3 regions of the Paenibacillus sp. FSL K6-2524 genome follow, and region 1 is predicted to be linked to each of the others. Evidence: predicted binding sites of a transcription regulator. Region 1 holds the regulator's gene; each other region holds the start of a gene.
What was found. Region 1 encodes Rex, which represses fermentation and respiration genes when NADH is low (regulators of the CRP and FNR family bind a similar motif). Its sites were predicted from a motif close to TTGTGAAATATTTCACAA; they were not measured.

Region 2: the regulator Rex is predicted to act here: its motif matches at 1,866-1,883, upstream of NST85_RS12895 (flavocytochrome c).
Region 3: the regulator Rex is predicted to act here: its motif matches at 3,754-3,771, upstream of NST85_RS26780 (formate/nitrite transporter family protein).

What each region holds. Positions count from the first base shown of each region.
Region 1 covers NZ_JBBOSP010000001.1:3,946,621-3,952,556, forward strand. The annotation lists gene NST85_RS18060 (AAA family ATPase) at 1-998, opposite strand, end outside; gene NST85_RS18065 (hypothetical protein) at 991-1,524, opposite strand; gene NST85_RS18070 (cell wall elongation regulator TseB-like domain-containing protein) at 1,791-2,276, opposite strand; gene NST85_RS18075 (amidohydrolase) at 2,326-3,624, opposite strand; gene NST85_RS18080 (redox-sensing transcriptional repressor Rex) at 3,614-4,261, opposite strand; gene dinG (ATP-dependent DNA helicase DinG) at 4,274-5,936, opposite strand, start outside.
Region 2 covers NZ_JBBOSP010000001.1:2,854,060-2,859,995, forward strand. The annotation lists gene NST85_RS29310 (AAA family ATPase) at 178-357, shown strand; gene NST85_RS12890 (Crp/Fnr family transcriptional regulator) at 990-1,748, opposite strand; gene NST85_RS12895 (flavocytochrome c) at 1,913-3,715, shown strand; gene NST85_RS12900 (response regulator transcription factor) at 3,901-4,584, shown strand; gene NST85_RS12905 (sensor histidine kinase) at 4,574-5,665, shown strand; gene NST85_RS12910 (hypothetical protein) at 5,757-5,936, shown strand, end outside.
Region 3 covers NZ_JBBOSP010000001.1:5,748,438-5,754,373, reverse strand. The annotation lists gene NST85_RS26795 (DEAD/DEAH box helicase) at 1-965, shown strand, start outside; gene NST85_RS26790 (M15 family metallopeptidase) at 1,166-2,008, shown strand; gene NST85_RS26785 (FAD-dependent oxidoreductase) at 2,261-3,622, shown strand; gene NST85_RS26780 (formate/nitrite transporter family protein) at 3,882-4,712, shown strand; gene NST85_RS26775 (MFS transporter) at 4,877-5,936, shown strand, end outside.

The DNA.
Region 1 (5,936 bases):
CGGCGCTTTTCTTCCTCCGTCGATTCACGGTCCGTCTTCTCACCCATCATGACTTTGTCAATCGCTAGCGATAAATAATTTTGGTTAATCTCAGTTTGATGATCACGCATGGCATAAATAGCGGCTTCATTCATTACACTTTCAAGTTGAGCCCCCGAGAAACCATAGGTTTCCTCAGCAACTTTATCCAGACTTACATTTTGCGCAAGCGGTTTGTTCTTCGCATGAAGTTCCAAAATGTGTCTACGGCCTTTCTTATCAGGAAGATCCACTTGAATATGCCGATCAAACCGACCAGGACGCAGCAGCGCACTATCGAGCATTTCTTTCCGGTTGGTAGCTGCTACGAGCAGAATTCGTGGTGTTTCCGAAGAATACATTCCATCCATTTCAGTGAGTAATTGGTTGAGTGTCTGATCATACTCCCTTTGCTGACCACCTTCCCTTTTACCACCAATCACATCAATTTCATCGATAAAAATAACCGCATTTTCTTTTTTCTCTTTCACAGCACGAGTTCGGGCATCTTTGAACAGATCGCGGATGCGTCCCGCACCCACACCAACATACATCTCCACGAATTCACTACCCGAAGCTGTAACGAAAACCGCGTCTGTATATTGTGCAGCGGCTTTAGCCAACAACGTCTTCCCAGTTCCGGGAGGACCAGTTAGTAGAATACCCTTGATAGGTCTAATACCAAAGTTCTTAATATCATCAAGACGAACTAGAAAATCAAGTGCTTCTCTAAGCTCCTGCTTAGCGCTCTCTTGACCCCCAATTTCTTCAAATGTTAACTTGTCTATCCCCTTCTTCTTTCGATTACGACCTTGCAGAGCACCAACCGCAATTCCTCCTCGTGATTTAGCTACTGCAAATAGGGCTGCAAGCATGATCAGAACAATAATAATGGGTACAATATTCACCCCTATATAAGCCAAGAAAATCAAAAATACTGGCACAAATCCAATCGCAACCTCAATCATTGATTTACGCATTGGACCATACCCCCATTTTCTGCGGAATGCGAGGCAAGATAATAAATTTGCTATTTTCTCCATTAGTCAAAGTAATGTACACATTTTTATCATCTATTTCCGCACTCGTCTGTAATGAGCTATCTTGTTGCTCTAGCTTCTCCAAGGTAGCTGTGATCTCTGTATATTGTTTGTTCTCCATCGCCTGTGCTACGGAGAACAATGCCTGCTCCCATAATTTATCTAGAGCAGGTGAGGAAATATCCTCAACATCCAATTTCAGTGTGCGATTTCCGATAATTCCTTTTCCGTCCTGTTCTATATGTTTGACCAAACCGCTAATATCGGTTCCTGGTTCTAATTTCAGTTTCAAATCAACCTCAGTGCGGGTAATATCAAACTGAACAGCATTTACACCCTCATATTCCGTCACCAGTTTTTTTAGGGGATTTTCAACCACCCACTGGCGATAAGCAAACCACCCACCAAACAACAACAGTGCTGATACCGCAACCGTTACAACAATCGGCCAGGTACGAAGTTTCACTTTGATGTCCCCCTTATGATGATAATATGTGTTGATATATATTAACTAGTATACTATTTTCCGACTATATCGATATACTAATCGTATATCATTTCAACAAATAGAAGTATATCACATCATACACACTAATTCGAATGGAAGGTGTGACTATATTTAAAATTTTATATTATTTCGCAGTTTAAACTATGCATACACCACAAAAATAAGCCATGTGCAAAATGTTCATTATCAACATTCGTGCACATGGCTTATTTAAATGTAATTACCTAGCGATTCGGTAGTGTAAACACCTCAGAGAGTGGTTCGCCGCTGCTGAAATTGTAGAAACGATAATAATGATGTGCGTTCTCTTTATAAAATAACTGCCACACTAATTGATCGTTATAAATTCCAGGAACCAATCTTACAATATCAATTTCCGGAAAGCGTTCATGTATGATCGCTTTGACCTGGGCTTCCGTTGTTCCTTCTGAGAGAGGGACTACTCGGGATTCTTTTCCTTCTTGAATCCATACCATGACTGCTTGCCCCGATTCATCCTTACCTTCTACAACCCAGCACACTTCATCCCAAACCGATTTATATACTTTCTTAACATCGCTAATACCGGCTTCCTGCTGTGCTCGTACTACCGCGGCTTGCTCGCCGCTCCACAAATCCTGTTGGATATAGATATAGAAACGGTGAAGACCAAAGAGCACGAGCAGCAGGGTTAGGATAGAGATTAGTATCCATTTGGTTTTCTTCTTCAACCTTCTCTTCCACTCCCCGTTAATGACTTGTTTGAGCTATGACGACGAATTAACGAGATAACAATCCTTCATAAGCTGCTTGCGCTTCATAACGCACTTTTTCTTCGTCAATAGTCAGCGCAGCACCATTCTTAATCACTTGTTTGCCGTTCACCCAAACATGCTCCACATCTTTCGCTCCGGCCGAATACACTGCATGAGAAATATAATCGGTTCTTGGCAGAAAATGAGCCTGCTCCGTATTCAGAGCAATAAAATCGGCCTTCATTCCCTGGGCCAATTTGCCCGTATCCTGTAAGAAAACTGACTTAGCACCATACTCTGTACCCATCTTGAGTGCTTGTAATGCCGGTACAGCAGTTGGATCACCAGATACCCCTTTATGAATCAATGCAGCCAACCGGATTTCCTCAAACATATCAAGGTTATTATTGCTAGCAGCACCATCTGTACCAAGTGAAACGGTAACACCCGCTTTGAGTAATTCAGGCACTCGAGCAACACCGCTAGCGAGCTTTAGATTGCTACCTGGATTATGGGATACTCCTACTTGATGTGCTGCCAGAATTTCGATCTCCTCATCGTTCAAATGCACAGCATGTGCAACCAGTGATGGACGAGAGAACATACCCATATTGAGTAAATGTTGAACCGGTCGTACGCCATAATTACTCACATTTTGTTCCACTTCAGTCTTAGTCTCCGACATATGCGTATGTAACGGCAAGTTAAGATCGTGGGCTGCCTGAACAAATTTCTCGAAGAAATTAGGTGCACAAGTATAAGGTGAATGTGGTGAGAGCATCGTTGTGATCCGCCCGTCTGCTTTACCATGCCAGTCACGAGCAAATCCAACAGCTTCATTTAACTTCTGGCGTTGTTCATCTTCAGAGCAGAACCCAATTGCACCACGCATAAGAACAGCACGTATACCCGATTCTTCTACTACTTTGGCCACTTGGTCCATATGGTCATACATATCTAGAAAGGTCGTCGTCCCACCTTTTAGCATTTCAAGCACGGACAATGAAGTCCCCCAATACACATCACTACCTGTAAATTTAGCCTCCATAGGCCACATTTTATCTTGAAGCCAAACTTGTAGGGCAAGATCATCCCCATACCCACGTAACAGTGACATCGCCGCATGTCCGTGCGTATTTACCAAACCTGGAAGGAAGAGAAGGCCTGCTCCATCAAAAATTTCTGCTCCTTCTGCACCTTCAGGACGTTCCTCACCAATATACGTTATCGTATCTCCCTCAACCAACATATAACCATTAACTACGGGACGTGCATCGTCCATTACCGCTATCGTCCCATTTTTAATTAACCACTTATGACTCATCTAATTCTGTTTCCTTTCCATTCAAATAATAGGCTAAACTCAGGAGGTCCGTTGTAAAATCGGCCGCATGAATACGCACCTCAGGTGGGACCTTCAGAATTGTAGGAGCGAAATTGAGAATCGCTTCTACCCCAGCGGCTACTAGAACATCAGCTACTCGCTGCGCCTCTGTATCCGGAACTGTAATAATCCCGATTCGGATATTATTCTGTTTGACCGATTCTACTAGTTCCTCTATTGGTTGTACCGTAATATTATTGATTTTGCTACCAATCTTCGACGGAAAGGCATCAAAAATACTCACAATTTTCATATTATCCTTCAAGTAAGCATTGTAATTGGAAAGCGCTTGTCCCAAGTTACCAGCTCCGACCAAAGCTACATTAATTTGTTGGTCCAAGTTTAAAATTTGACGAATTTTCTCAATCAGATAAGAAACGTCGTATCCAATCCCTTTACGACCGAAATCACCAAAATAGGCAAGATCCTTACGAATTTGTGCCGGATTGAGTGCCAGTTTCTGACCCAACTCTTGTGAGGAAACTGTAGGTACTTCCCTTTGACTTAATTGATTTAGAAAACGTAAGTAAACGGGTAATCTTCGTACCACGGCATCCGATATTTTTTCTGATTTCATGCATTTTTCCTCCTAATCTGATAAAGAAGAACCTTGTTGTTCTTCAGCGACCAGCCATTCCGAAATACGTGGAACCATCTGTTCAAGTGGCATATGCTCCATCTTCGGTCCGGGTAATGAATATAAAAAGTATTTTCCGTAGTAGGATTCCAAGATGCGCGTATCATAAACAACCACAATTCCACGGTCTTGCGAAGAACGGACCAGCCGTCCAAAACCTTGCTTAAAGCGGATAACCGCCTGCGGCACAGACAACTTCATAAAGGGATTCTTCTTCTCCTTCTGAAGTCGCTCACTCTTCGCTTCAATCAACGGATGGTTGGGAGGTTGGAAAGGTAAACGGACAATTGCCAAGCTGGTTAAAGCTTCACCTGGAATGTCTACACCTTCCCAGAAACTACTCGTTCCAAGCAGAACGGAAGCACTCTGCCCTTGAAACCTGCGAGTTAACTTACTACGATTACCACTATCCATCCCTTGGCCTATTACCGTAATTCCCCGTTGAGACAGCAGTTCCTTAAGAGGATCATACACTTGCCGTAACATTCGATAAGAGGTAAACAACACCAACATTCGACCTTGTGTTACAGTTGCAGTGTCTGCTAAAGACTGCACAAGCGTATTGACAAAATGATCATCTCCTACGCTCCCCTTAACACTCGGGAAATCCCTTGGAATTACTAGGAGTGCTTGATCACGGTAATTAAATGGAGATGGAAGCACTGAAGTAACCAATCTATCTTCGGAGGCAGCCTCCTGAAGTCCAAGCTGTTCAATCATATATTGAAATGATTTATCGACCGACAATGTCGCCGAAGTCATCACTACACTCTTCTTCTTATCAAAGAAATACGATTTTAATTGGGCGCTCACATCAATTGGAACAGCAAAGATCTGTAATGATCGACTACGGTAATTACCATTGCCTTCGATCCAGTACACCGTATCCTCGTCATCCAGTTTGATGAAAGAACGCAAACCATCACGCTCGTTTGCGATATCTTTGAATAATCCACTGATATCCGTCATTAAACCTTCAGATCCGTAATCATCTGGCTCTTCCCTAATCTCACCTAGCATGCGTTCTCCCTTGCGAAGCACATCGCTCAGAATAACATAAATCTGATTCTCCAATGCTTCAATAGCATCCCATTCCTTGGGCTTCCTATTTGGAAGTAACCGAAGAACGAACTGTCCAGGATCTCCTGGAGCTGCATCACTGCGGTCAGGCATGAGCACGAAGAGCATTTCGCTGAGCTTATCCCAGCTCTCTTTCACATCCAGCAGAGAACGATATAAGCCATCAATAATAGAACACCACTCTGATGACTTTTCACTCTTCGTATTCTGAAGGGCGCTTCTAAGACTCGGAAGTTGTCCTGTCTTACTATCTTTGAACAGACGTGTCAAAGTATGCACAACAGTAAAGTACTTTAATTGAAGGCCCAGATGCTTTCCGGCTACGTCTTCTAAATGATGAGCTTCGTCAATAACCAATCGCTCATAGCTAGGAAGCAATTGATGTCCCGCTTGAATATCTGTGAACAATTTGGAATGGTTAGTAATGACTACATCAGCGATACCAGCCTCATGCTTAGCACGATGATAGAAGCATTTGCGGAACCAAGGACAGGAACGACCCAGACAGGAGTCCGACTCACTAGCCACAGTCTCC
Region 2 (5,936 bases), 1.1 Mb from region 1:
TAAGGTCGATGTTGTGTGTCCTGCGGAAAATTATTAATAACGGTCACCAGCAATGCTGATAGTGGAAGTACAACCACAAGCACTATGAAATGTTCATCATGTAAGCAGAACGTTTCTATACAAGTCAGAAGAGCGAATTCCTACACAACCTACAAGAGGTAGCGAATAATGTTTCTAATGAAGCTCAAGCGCTCACCCCGCTTGGGCTTTTTTTGCGTTGAAGGGAGAAAATGCAATGCTAAGATAATAATTATCTTGGCTAATCAAAAGGGCGGCGTCGGCAAGACAACAACGGCAATGAGTTTAAAAGTTGGCTTGGTTAAGGAGGACCAGAGGGTTATACTGGTAAATTTGTAAGGGGATTTGACTAATTCCTAGGCTATTAGGGAGCTGAACAGGACAGTATTCCTGTTTCATTGGCTACACTGCTTGTAAAAATAGATGATGGAGAAAGCCTGCAAGACACAGGAAGAGATTTCCTCGACTAATTTGGGTAAACTACCCCTAAGCAATACTTTACCCAAATCAAACACTAAACGAGGTGATGCCCCATGACAACTCAAAAAGTACCCAATAGATTATCCAATGAAAAGTCTGGTATTTACTGTAATACGCACTAACCCTTTGAATTGGTTTTCTTATTCGAAGAAGCTTTTGACAAAGCTAAGCAGGAATACAAACCTGTCTTCTTATCTATTGGGTATAGCTAGTTGTTGATTCACACGTACCTGTCATTGATAAGATGTCACAACGCGTTGAGATTGCAAAGGCTCTTATTTGGAGCTCCAGAAATATCGCCCCTCGATGAGCCGTTTAGAGTGATTAACGCTTTCACGAAACAGCAAATGCAAGAGGCCATATTAGATGTTTGATAGTGAGATTAGACGACCATGGTGATGGTTAAACATAATGTACTCTCTACACTTGAGCCTATGAATAGCATAGCAATCAATATCAAATTATAGCAAAAGACTTGCTCGAAGCCACCATTACTTCGAGCAAGTCTTTTGCTGTTCATAGCCATATCCTGAACCTACAATGCACGTGTGATCTAAGCACGCTTGCTCACATAATTCAACAAGTGCGTCGTAATCTTTTACAATCCAGGGCCTTGGACTCGTGCTTAAGATATTCACTGCAGAAAGTCGACTCAGTACACGAGTGACTGTAACTCTTGTTGTCCCAGCATATTTTGCTAACAGTTCGTGGGTGACAGGGATTGTGATTACAATACCTTCTGTTGTCGATTTACCGAATTGGCTAAGCAATCGGAGAAGATATTTCAGCACACGTGTCTCTGCACTATAATAGGAATCTCCCATATGTATAGCTAGATTACGGTGTGTCATTTCGAGAACGCGATATAGATGAATAAGGAGCTTAGGTTCAGATTCGACCTGTTGGAGAAATTGAGTTTTATCGATGACAATTACTTTGCTAGGTTGTATGGCTTGTGCATCGGCAATGTAACCACCATGGAACAGTGTGTTATGACCAAGAATGTCACCTACGGAGAAGAAACGCCGAATTCGTTCACGCCCTTCTTGATCGGCCAGATAAGTAATCACTACACCTTTTTGGATAATATAGATAGAGTCCGCTGGATCGTTATTATGAAAGATATGTTCATTTTTACGATAACGTCGCATGCTGCCCAGGTTGTGTTTGTGGATTAACGCTAAAAGTTCATTTATGTAGTGTGGTAGTTCTTTATTTTCATACGAGTTGTCGACTTTGCTTTTATTCATGGCTGTACCTCTTATGATATGTATTCACTTTGGTATACACCGATACAGAAAAAAATTTCCTGATCATGGATAATAAGTGTAGGCGTTAGGTTAGGAATTGAGCTCGAACGCCATTGATTGTGAATTGTATCACAAAATACAGCGAGATGAAACAGGGGGAAGAAATGAACTATTTTAAGAAGAGTTTATCTGGGGTTGTAGTCGCAGCATTGATGTTAACATCCATTGTGGGGTGTTCAAGTGGAAATTCTAATTCGCCCGATGCTGCAAGTGTTGATGGTTCGTTAAAAGCAGGGCTGTACGCTGCAGAAGCAGATGGTTTTCATGGCAAAATTAAAATTGAACTAACGGTTGACGATGCTGGTAAAGTTGGGGCCATTAACGTCCTTGAGCATGGCGAGACAGCGGGTGTCGGTGATGTTGCGATCAAACAAATTCCCAGCGATGTTGTTGAATATCAAAGCCTGAACGTTGACAGTATATCTGGCGCAACATTTAGTAGTAACGGAGTTAAAGAAGCCATTGCGAATGCACTTAAAGATGCAGGAGCAAATGTAGATGAATGGAAAAAGAGAGAAGTTGTTAAAGCGGCAAAAGATGCTATCGAGATGTCCGCTGACGTCATTGTTATTGGAGCGGGTGGGGCTGGTTTAGCAGCTGCACAAACGGCGAAGGAAAACGGGGCTTCCGTCATCGTTATTGATAAAATGGATCGTATTGGTGGTAACACAGCATTAGCTGGTGGCGCGTACAATGCGGTAGATCCAGAGCGTCAATCCAAGCAAGATATCGAAGATTCCTTGGATAAGCATTTCACGCAAACATTCAAAGGTGGCGATGAGAAGGCGAATCCTGAATTGGTACATTATCTTGTAGATAATGCACTTGATGGTATTCACTGGCTTGAAGGGCTTGGACTGGAGTTCTCCGATGAAGTATTTACGGTTGCTGGTGCATTATGGCCTCGTAGTCATCGTCCGGTGAACGAACATGGTGGTTTTGTTACAGCTCTTCAAGCCTCACTAGAAAAGAATGATGTTGAAGTGTTGACGAAGACGGAAGCGAAAGAATTAATTATTGAAAATGGTACGGTTGTCGGTTTGAAAGGAACCTCTGATGGCGCAGCTATTACAATTCGCGCAAATAAGGCCGTTATCTTAGCAACGGGCGGTTACGCTGCAAGTTTAGATATGCGGCATAAATATAATCCTGAAATTCCGGATAGTGTGCAAACAACGAATCATCCGGGTGCAACGGGGGATGGTCTAGTACTTGGGGAGCAAGCAGAAGCTAACTTGGTAGGTATGGAGTATCTTCAATCCTTGCCGCTCGGCGATCCAGAGACAGGAAGCTTGACAGGATGGTTGGCAAAGGGGGTTGAATCGTATATGTTCGTGAATAAAGCGGGGGAACGTTTTATTCGTGAAGATGCACGTCGTGATGAAATGACGCAAGCATTAATGCAACAAGAAGATTCCTTAATGTATGTAATTGCGGACAGCAACACATTTACACCAGGAACAAAAAACAATTTCGATGAAACGATTGAACAACTTGTTGAATCAGGAAAAGTAGTACAAGCCGATAGTCTTGAGGAACTAGCGAAGAAAATTAAAGTTGATCCTAAGACTTTCACAGCAACCATTGAGTACTATAACCAAACAGTAGATAGCCAAAAAGATGAGAAATATGGACGCGAAATTCTCGCGAAGAAAATGGACAAAGCACCTTACTTTGCAAGTCCACGTGTACCAACAGCGCATCATACGATGGGTGGATTGGAAATCAACACGAATACCGAAGTGATTAATACCGCTGGTAATGTGATTCCTGGTCTATATGCAGCAGGCGAAGTAACAGGTGGAATCCATGGAACTAACCGTCTAGGTGGTAATGCAATTGCTGACACGATTGTGTTCGGTAGAACAGCAGGAGCGCAAGCAGCGAAATATACACCAGCACCATAATACTCAGTCTGAGTCTAGAAGAATCATTCGGATTGAAATATCTGAAATAGAACAAGCCGAAGCGTGGATGGATCATGCGCTCTGGCTTGTTTTTATTTTGTTAAGTTTTTCAATTTTCCGTCTTTAACATTTCTTTAAATTAGTCTTGTATAATGAACCTTTAGTTCAAGAAAGGGTGAAATAGTTTGCAGAAAGATATCTTAATCGTCGAGGACGATATGAAAATAAGAAAGCTCTTAAGGATATATTTGGAGAAAGAAGGTTATGGCGTATTGGAGGCTCAGAATGGGGAAGAAGCCAGAGCGATATTTCAACAAGATGAACCCTGTTTCGTGATCACTGACCTGATGATGCCCAAGTTCAGTGGTGAACAATTATGTAAGTGGATTCGGCATGAACTGAAAAGCGATATCCCTATTATTATGCTCACAGCTAAAATTACGGAATCCGAACGTATCGCAGGTCTGCAAATGGGTGCGGATGATTACATTATCAAGCCATTTAGCCCTCAAGAAGTAGTTGTACGGGTAAATACGGTACTCAAGCGGATGGCCAATCGCTGCAGCAAGATTAGTTACAGAGGTCTAACGATCAAGACGCTATCCGGGGAGGTTAAGTATAAAGGGGTCGATATTGCATTAACACATCATGAATTTAGATTGCTGCATTTCTTTATGAAGCATCCCAACCAAATCTTGTCCCGTGAACAAATTTTAAATGAGCTCTATCTCAATGATGAGAGATCTGTGATTGATCGTACGGTTGACGTCCACGTCGGCAAGCTGAGAGAGAAGATCGAGGCATCCTGCCAGGCACCGACCTTCTTTCAAACGGTCCGTGGAATGGGGTATCGCTTTGTTGCTTACTAAGATACTGCAAATACGGAAGCATTATGTCGCTTGGAAGTTGGTTGCGGTTAATGCGTTGGTGATGCTCATTGTGATCTGGTTGGCAGGTGTGTCAGTGAAAGATTTTGCATGTGTGCTGGTGGAAAAGTATCAGCTTGTGGGTGACGCTAAAACCGATTTTTTTCAACGCACCATGCAGTTCTATCTGATTAGGGCAAGTCTGCTTGCTGTCGTTGTTGCTACACTCATTCATTTTTTCTTTATCAAGAAGATTCTGTCTCCTTTGAAAAAATTGACAGAGTCGACACGTCAGTTAATAGAAGGATCATATCCTGAACCTATTGAAGTAAACTCTGAGGATGAGATCGGAGAATTGACGAAACGCTTTAATGCGATGACATTAACCCTGCAGCGATCGGAACAAAATCGTAAAGTAATGCTCAGTAATGTATCACATGATTTAAGAACACCGCTCAGTAATTTGAATGGTTATTTGGAGGCGTTAAGTAACGGTGTGATTGAGGGAGACCGGGAATTGTATTTATCCCTGTTGGAAGAGTCACAGCATATTACACGACTTGTTGAACAGCTCCATCAACTATCCCTTTGGGAGGACAAGGGGGCTGACAGTATGATTTTCAACCGGATACCCATTGATGAGTTCATTACACGTAGTTTGCAATCTTTTCAACTAGAACTCCAGCACAAAGAGATAACATTAGATATTTCGCTTGAACAACTTGACATAATTAGCTCTGAGGACGGCTTGCGGCAGGTCTTAACCAATCTGATGCAGAACGCAATTACTTATAATTCTGGACATATGATTTGGATTTCAGGAGTAGCTGACGGGGATGATTATCGACTTACAGTAAGCAATTTGGGAGAGTCTTTGCCAGAAGAGCTACAGGATTTGGTCTTTGAACGTTTCTTCCAAGCGGATGGGTCCAGACAGCGTACAGAAGGGATAAAGGGTAGCGGACTTGGTCTAGCTATAGTAAAGGAAATTATGGCGAAGCTTGGAGGTCAGGTAGAGCTCAGCTCTGACATGAACAAGTATTCTTTTTCAATAACGATACCTCTCAAACCAAACAAGACATAAAGGATCATTTAAATTGAAGTAATCAAGGTTACTTTATCATATCTTTATAAAAGTCTGACAAGCTGATAGGAGAGAAAGGAGGTCAGAGGATATGGGGAATATCCAACTGGGATCACTATTACTAAATGGACGACTCGTAATGTACCTGATCTTTGGGGAAATAGGATGGCTTGTGTTGCATTATCGGCTACGACATAATCCAGAACAAAACCGCTTCATGTCCTATGCTAGCAATGCATTCTTGATATGGATGCTAGTATGGAAAGGGAGC
Region 3 (5,936 bases), 1.8 Mb from region 1:
CCAAAACATATATGGACCAACCCAAGGATATCCGGATCACTGAAACTTCACGTGTAACACTGGATAGTATTCAGCAAATTGTGGTGGAAGTTACAGATCGGGGGAAACAACAAGCCCTGATTGAAATGATTCGTACTAATCGTCCATACTTAGCGGTTATTTTCTGCCGGACGAAACGACGGGCTAGTATGCTTAATGAGGCATTACAAGAGGCGGGATTCGCTTCGGACGAGTTGCATGGCGATTTGTCGCAGTCCAAGCGTGAGCAAGTTATGCGTGCTTTCCGCGAGGCGAAGTTGGAACTGTTGGTTGCGACGGATGTTGCTGCCAGAGGCATCGATGTTGAAGGTGTGACTCATGTCTTCAATTACGATATCCCACAGGATGCAGATAGCTATATCCACCGGATCGGCCGGACGGGGCGTGCTGGAGAGAAGGGGATCGCTGTTACATTTGCTTCCCCGAGAGATATTGAATCGTTGCGGCTTATTGAGAAGGGGATCTCCGCTCGGTTGGAGCGACCAGGTGGTAGTAGCAGTAGCAAGACAGTGGATCGGGCAAGAAATGTCTCTGCGAGTCGGGATGCAAGTAGATCTGAACGTGGCCGGACAAAGAGCGAAGCTGGAGGCCGGGATAAATTCCGCCGTGGAGAAAGTAAAGACAGTTCTCGCGGAAGACGCAATTCGACTAGTGGATCGCGTGATGATCGTAGTGGAGGTCAGGGTGGAGAGAGCCGTGTAGCACGTGGTGGGGAAGGAAGAGGCCCTGCTGGACCAAATGATACTAAACGTGGCCCGGGTGGTCAAAGCAAACCGGATGGTTATAAACGTGGACCAGGAGGTCAAGGCAGACCTGATAGTGTGAAGCGGGGATCAGGAGGTCAAAGTAGACCTGATGGCGCTAAGCGTGGACAGGGTGGTAACCGGAACAGTGGTAGTGATCGTGGAGCCCGCAAAGGACGTTAATGCTAAATAGCTTACGATAATTACCCCAGTGTAAATTTTTCTTGAGTGTAACCTAATAGTGCATGAATACGTCTGAATTAATCAGATGGAACTAAAGTCTTTACTAACAGAATCCCATCGGGATGAAGGAGCCTCTTTCTTTAGTTCATTCTATATTGATAACTAACCTGGGATTGCAGGGTATATAGGGGGAACCAACTTTGAATAAATGGATCACAACCGTCGTCGTTCTTTTTGTAGCAGCTGTATTGGTGGTAGGCTGCGGATCGAAGAACTCGGCGCTGCCAGTTACCGGGACAAACACAGGTCAATCCGGGATTACAGACGGAAACGCTGTGTCTCCTGATAATGAGGAAAGTGATACCGTAGACAAGCCTACAGATAATGGTGACTCTTCTACAGAGGGGCAAACTCCATCGGACTCTCAGGATAAGGGACCAGATCTCGCGGCGGCTGCGGATGCTGAGAGTGTTGCAGTGCTAGTTAATAAGGAATTCGCGTTGCCAGAAGATTATAAGCCAGAAGACTTAGTATATCCCGATGTTCGGTTTACTTTTAAAGAAAAGATCGAAAAGCGAATGATGCGTAAAGAGGCTGCACAGGCATTAGAGGAACTTTTTGCTGCTGCGGAGAACGATGGCGTGTATTTAGCTGGGGTTTCTGCCTATCGCTCTCATAGCACCCAGACCTCCTTGTTTAATCGGTATGTAGCGAAGGACGGGGAAGAAAAGGCCAAAACTTATAGCGCTGTTCCAGGTCATAGTGAGCACGAAACAGGTCTTGCTATCGATGTGTCTGGTAGTGACGGTAAGTGTGCTGCTGACGATTGCTTTGGTGGCACAAAGGAAGCCAATTGGCTCGATGAACATGCTACTGAACATGGTTTTATTATCCGTTATCCAGATGGCAAGGAATCCATTACGGGCTACAAGTATGAACCATGGCATCTGCGCTTTGTCGGTAAGGAAATTGCGGCAGAAATTGCTGAAAGGGATATTACTCTCGAAGAATATTATGATGCTGTACCCGTGACTGGGAATTAATAATCTGTCTAATATGATATATGGCTAAGGCTGCCCCCAAGTTAGATTGTATCTACTTGGGAGGCGGCCTTTTTTTGTGAACAATGGTAAAACGATACTCAATAATTTGCATTGTGACAAATATCACACTATAATAGGTATGTAAGGTGAATTAATTCACAAAAGCACGTGGTTACAAGTGACACTTTTCACAATATATACCCTAATGGGTGGAAACCTTAAAAATTAGGGAACTTGGAGGAGGAAGAAATCATGAAAGTAGCAGTTATCGGATGTACACACGCGGGCACAGCAGCCATTGTTAATACGGCTAAGTTATATCCAGAAGCAGAAATTACGGTGTATGAGAGAAATGATAATATCTCTTTCCTATCATGTGGGATTGCTTTATATGTTGGTGGAGTAGTGGAAGACGCTGGAGGCTTGTTCTACTCTTCACCAGAGCAACTTGCTGAGTTGGGAGTAACAACCAAGATGCAACATGAAGTGACTTTTGTAGATACAGCATTGAAAACCCTTCGAGCTCGCAATCTACAAACAGGAGAAGAGTTTGAGGAGTCTTTTGATAAGCTTATTGTGACGACAGGATCCTGGCCGATCATACCAAAGTTTGAGGGAATTGAACTCGAGAACATTGTGCTCTCAAAGAATTTCAATCACTCTAACACGATCATTGAGAAGGCAAAGAAGGCGCGTAATATCGTCGTGGTGGGTGCAGGATATATCGGTGTAGAGTTGGTTGAGGCATTTGAAATGAATGGTAAACAAGTTACTTTAATTGATGCAGAGGATCGAATTCTTAGCAAGTACTTGGATCCTGAGTATACAGATAAGATTGAACAATCCTTAAGCGAGCATGGTATTAAACTGGCCCTTGGAGAGAAAGTAACACGGTTTGTAGGGGAAGACGGGAAGGTAGGCAAAGTCGTTACAGATCAGGGTGAACATGAAGCTGACCTTGTTATCCTATGTATCGGTTTCCGTCCGAATACAGAATTATTGAAGGGTCAAGTTGAGATGATGGACAATGGGGCAATTATCGTCGACGAATACATGCGCACTAGTACGCGTGATGTATACGCAGCAGGTGATAGCTGCGCTATACTGTACAATCCTACGGGTAAGCATTCGTACATTCCACTTGCTACGAACGCAGTACGTATGGGGACACTCGTAGCTCGGAACCTTGTGACTCCGACAGTGAAATATATGGGTACTCAAGGCACTTCAGGGATTAAAATTTATGAAGATAACATCGCAGGAACTGGAATGACGGAAACAGCGGCGAAGCATGCTGGGATACAGGCGGAAGCAGTACTTATTAACGATAATTATCGTCCTGAGTTTATGCCAACACATGAATCTCTTATGCTGAAGGTCGTATATGAAAAAGATACAAGAGTAATCCTTGGTGCTCAAATCATGTCGAAGGTGGATCTGACACAATCCATTAACACCATTTCAGTTTGTATTCAGAACAAAATGAAGATGGAAGAGCTTGCGTTCATCGATTTCTTCTTCCAACCGCATTATAACAAGCCTTGGAATTTCCTGAACAGCGCAGGTCTTGGGGCATTACCAGAGGTTCCAGCTAGAGAAGTTACTCGTGTATGATCGATAATTTGAATGAATAATAGAATGCCTCACAACGGCCATCTATGGGGAGAGATCCCTGAGGTGGTCTTTTGTATGAAGAGTGTGCAAAGGATGTCTTGGCTAGCTACATGAAGTCTTGTTTGAATGAAATGTGAAATATTTCACCCTAATGAAAGCGCTAACGTGATCTTTGTTACTTTTCGGGCGATGACCGAAGCTATACAATTATAGTAGAATTCATAATAACGAGATATGAAGCATAAAAGGAGATTAAACCATGGCATATTACAAACCTCAGCAGATTGCGGCGATCACTGTAGAGAACGGTGTAAAAAAAGCGCACAATCCTTTGCTTACGGTGTTGATTTTAGGATTTCTGGGTGGAGCGTTCATTGCTCTTGGGTTTCTGCTAGATATTCGCGTGATTAGCACTGCTCCCAAAGAATGGGGCAGTCTAGTTAACTTTGTTGGAGCTGCTGTGTTCCCGGTTGGCTTGATTCTAGTTCTACTCGCTGGTGGCGAGCTGTTGACAGGTAATATGATGGCTGTTCCACTGGCGCGAATGAGTAAGAAGATTTCGACGGGTGAAATGTTCAAAAATCTCGTGCTTATTACAATCAGTAATTTTGTTGGAGCTTTATTCGTAGCGTATTTTTTTGGTCACGTTGTCGGATTGACTTCAAGTGGAGCATATCTAGATAAGCTTGTTGATATGGCGGGTCACAAGATCGATGATAGCTTTCTTCAAGCTTTCGTTTCAGGTATAGGATGTAACTGGTTAGTGGCTTTGGCTGTATGGCTGTCCTATGGAGCGGACAACATGAGTGGCAAAATTATGGGGATATGGTTCCCGACCATGGCTTTCGTTGCTATTGGCTTTCAGCACGTCGTGGCTAACATGTTCCTTATTCCAGCAGCAATTTTTGAAGGATATTTCACTTGGGGAGATTATATAAGAAATTTCGTTCCCGTATGGCTCGGTAACTTGACCGGTGGCGCGATATTTGTGGCTGCAGCATACTGGGTAGCCTATCTGAAAGATCCTGCGGGTGAGAAGGTAGCTACTGACCAACATGGTCAAAGCTCCAAGTCCGTAGCAAGCAAGTAGTTAAGAAGTGGTACTAAAAGTACTTGCCTAGACTTACGTTTTAAGCGATACTATCATAATCTGGTCAGCGACGGTTATATGCATGAAAAGGGGGCCTCACAAGGGGTCCCCTTTTTGATATTATTTAAGGTTTTGCCGTTAGGGTTAATGGGGGAGAGATAGGGATGAAATGGTTACAGAATTATCCGCGTGAAGTTAAAGTGTTTCTGGTTGCGAGTCTGGTCAATTCAATCGGTGGCTCTTTGATGTGGCCTCTGATTACGATGTTTGTATTCAGGCAGCTAGGACGGAGTGTAACGGATGCAGGATTGGTTATTTTGGTAATGTCGCTGGGTGGCATTGCCGGACAGTTATTAGGTGGAGCACTTTATCACCGGGTAGGTGTAAAGCGACTGATCGTCGGTGGATTGGGTATGAATGCCTTATCTTTGCTATTTCTGCCGTACGTTAGCGGGCATTGGTATATATTCATGTTCGTTATGGGATTAGTTGGGTTCTTCAATGCGTTGTCGATGCCTGCGATTCAAGCATTCATTGGATTTCGCTTCGCCGATCGGCGAGGGGAATTGTTCAATGTTATATACGTGGCCAACAATATTGGTGTAGCTATCGGTACGGCACTCAGCGGATTTCTGGCCAGTATTTCATATGATATGAGTTTTATTATGAACGGTTTGACCTCGGCTGTATTTGCTCTTTTCTTCTGGAGATATTTGAGCAAGGTCCAGAGCGACTCCGGAGGGCTACAGCTGGAAAAGCGCAAAAATACTATTGAGAAAGTGCAGACATGGAAACTGCTTGGCCACTATAGATTATATTTGTTTATGGGCATAGGTTCTTTCTGTCTATGGCTAAGTAATTGTATCTGGAACAACGGGGTGGCTCCTTTTACGATGATGAAGGGGATGCCAGAGTGGAATTACAGTATACTGTGGACGCTTAATGGAGTACTTATTTTTGTAGGCCAGCCATTCATCTTGTGGTTGAAGCGTACCTTTGCAGGGTCCCCTGAGGCACAAATGACTGCTAGCGGGATATTTTATTTGCTAGGATATATTGCAATTCTAAGTTTTCATACATATCCTAGTTTAGTACTAGCCATGGTACTCACTACATTTGGTGAAATGCTCATTTCTCCGGCGATTCCTTCCTTCATATCGGATCGGACGGGTAAATCGGCGCCGTTTTACCTAGGAGTTGTGGGGGGAATGGGCGCAGCAGGCA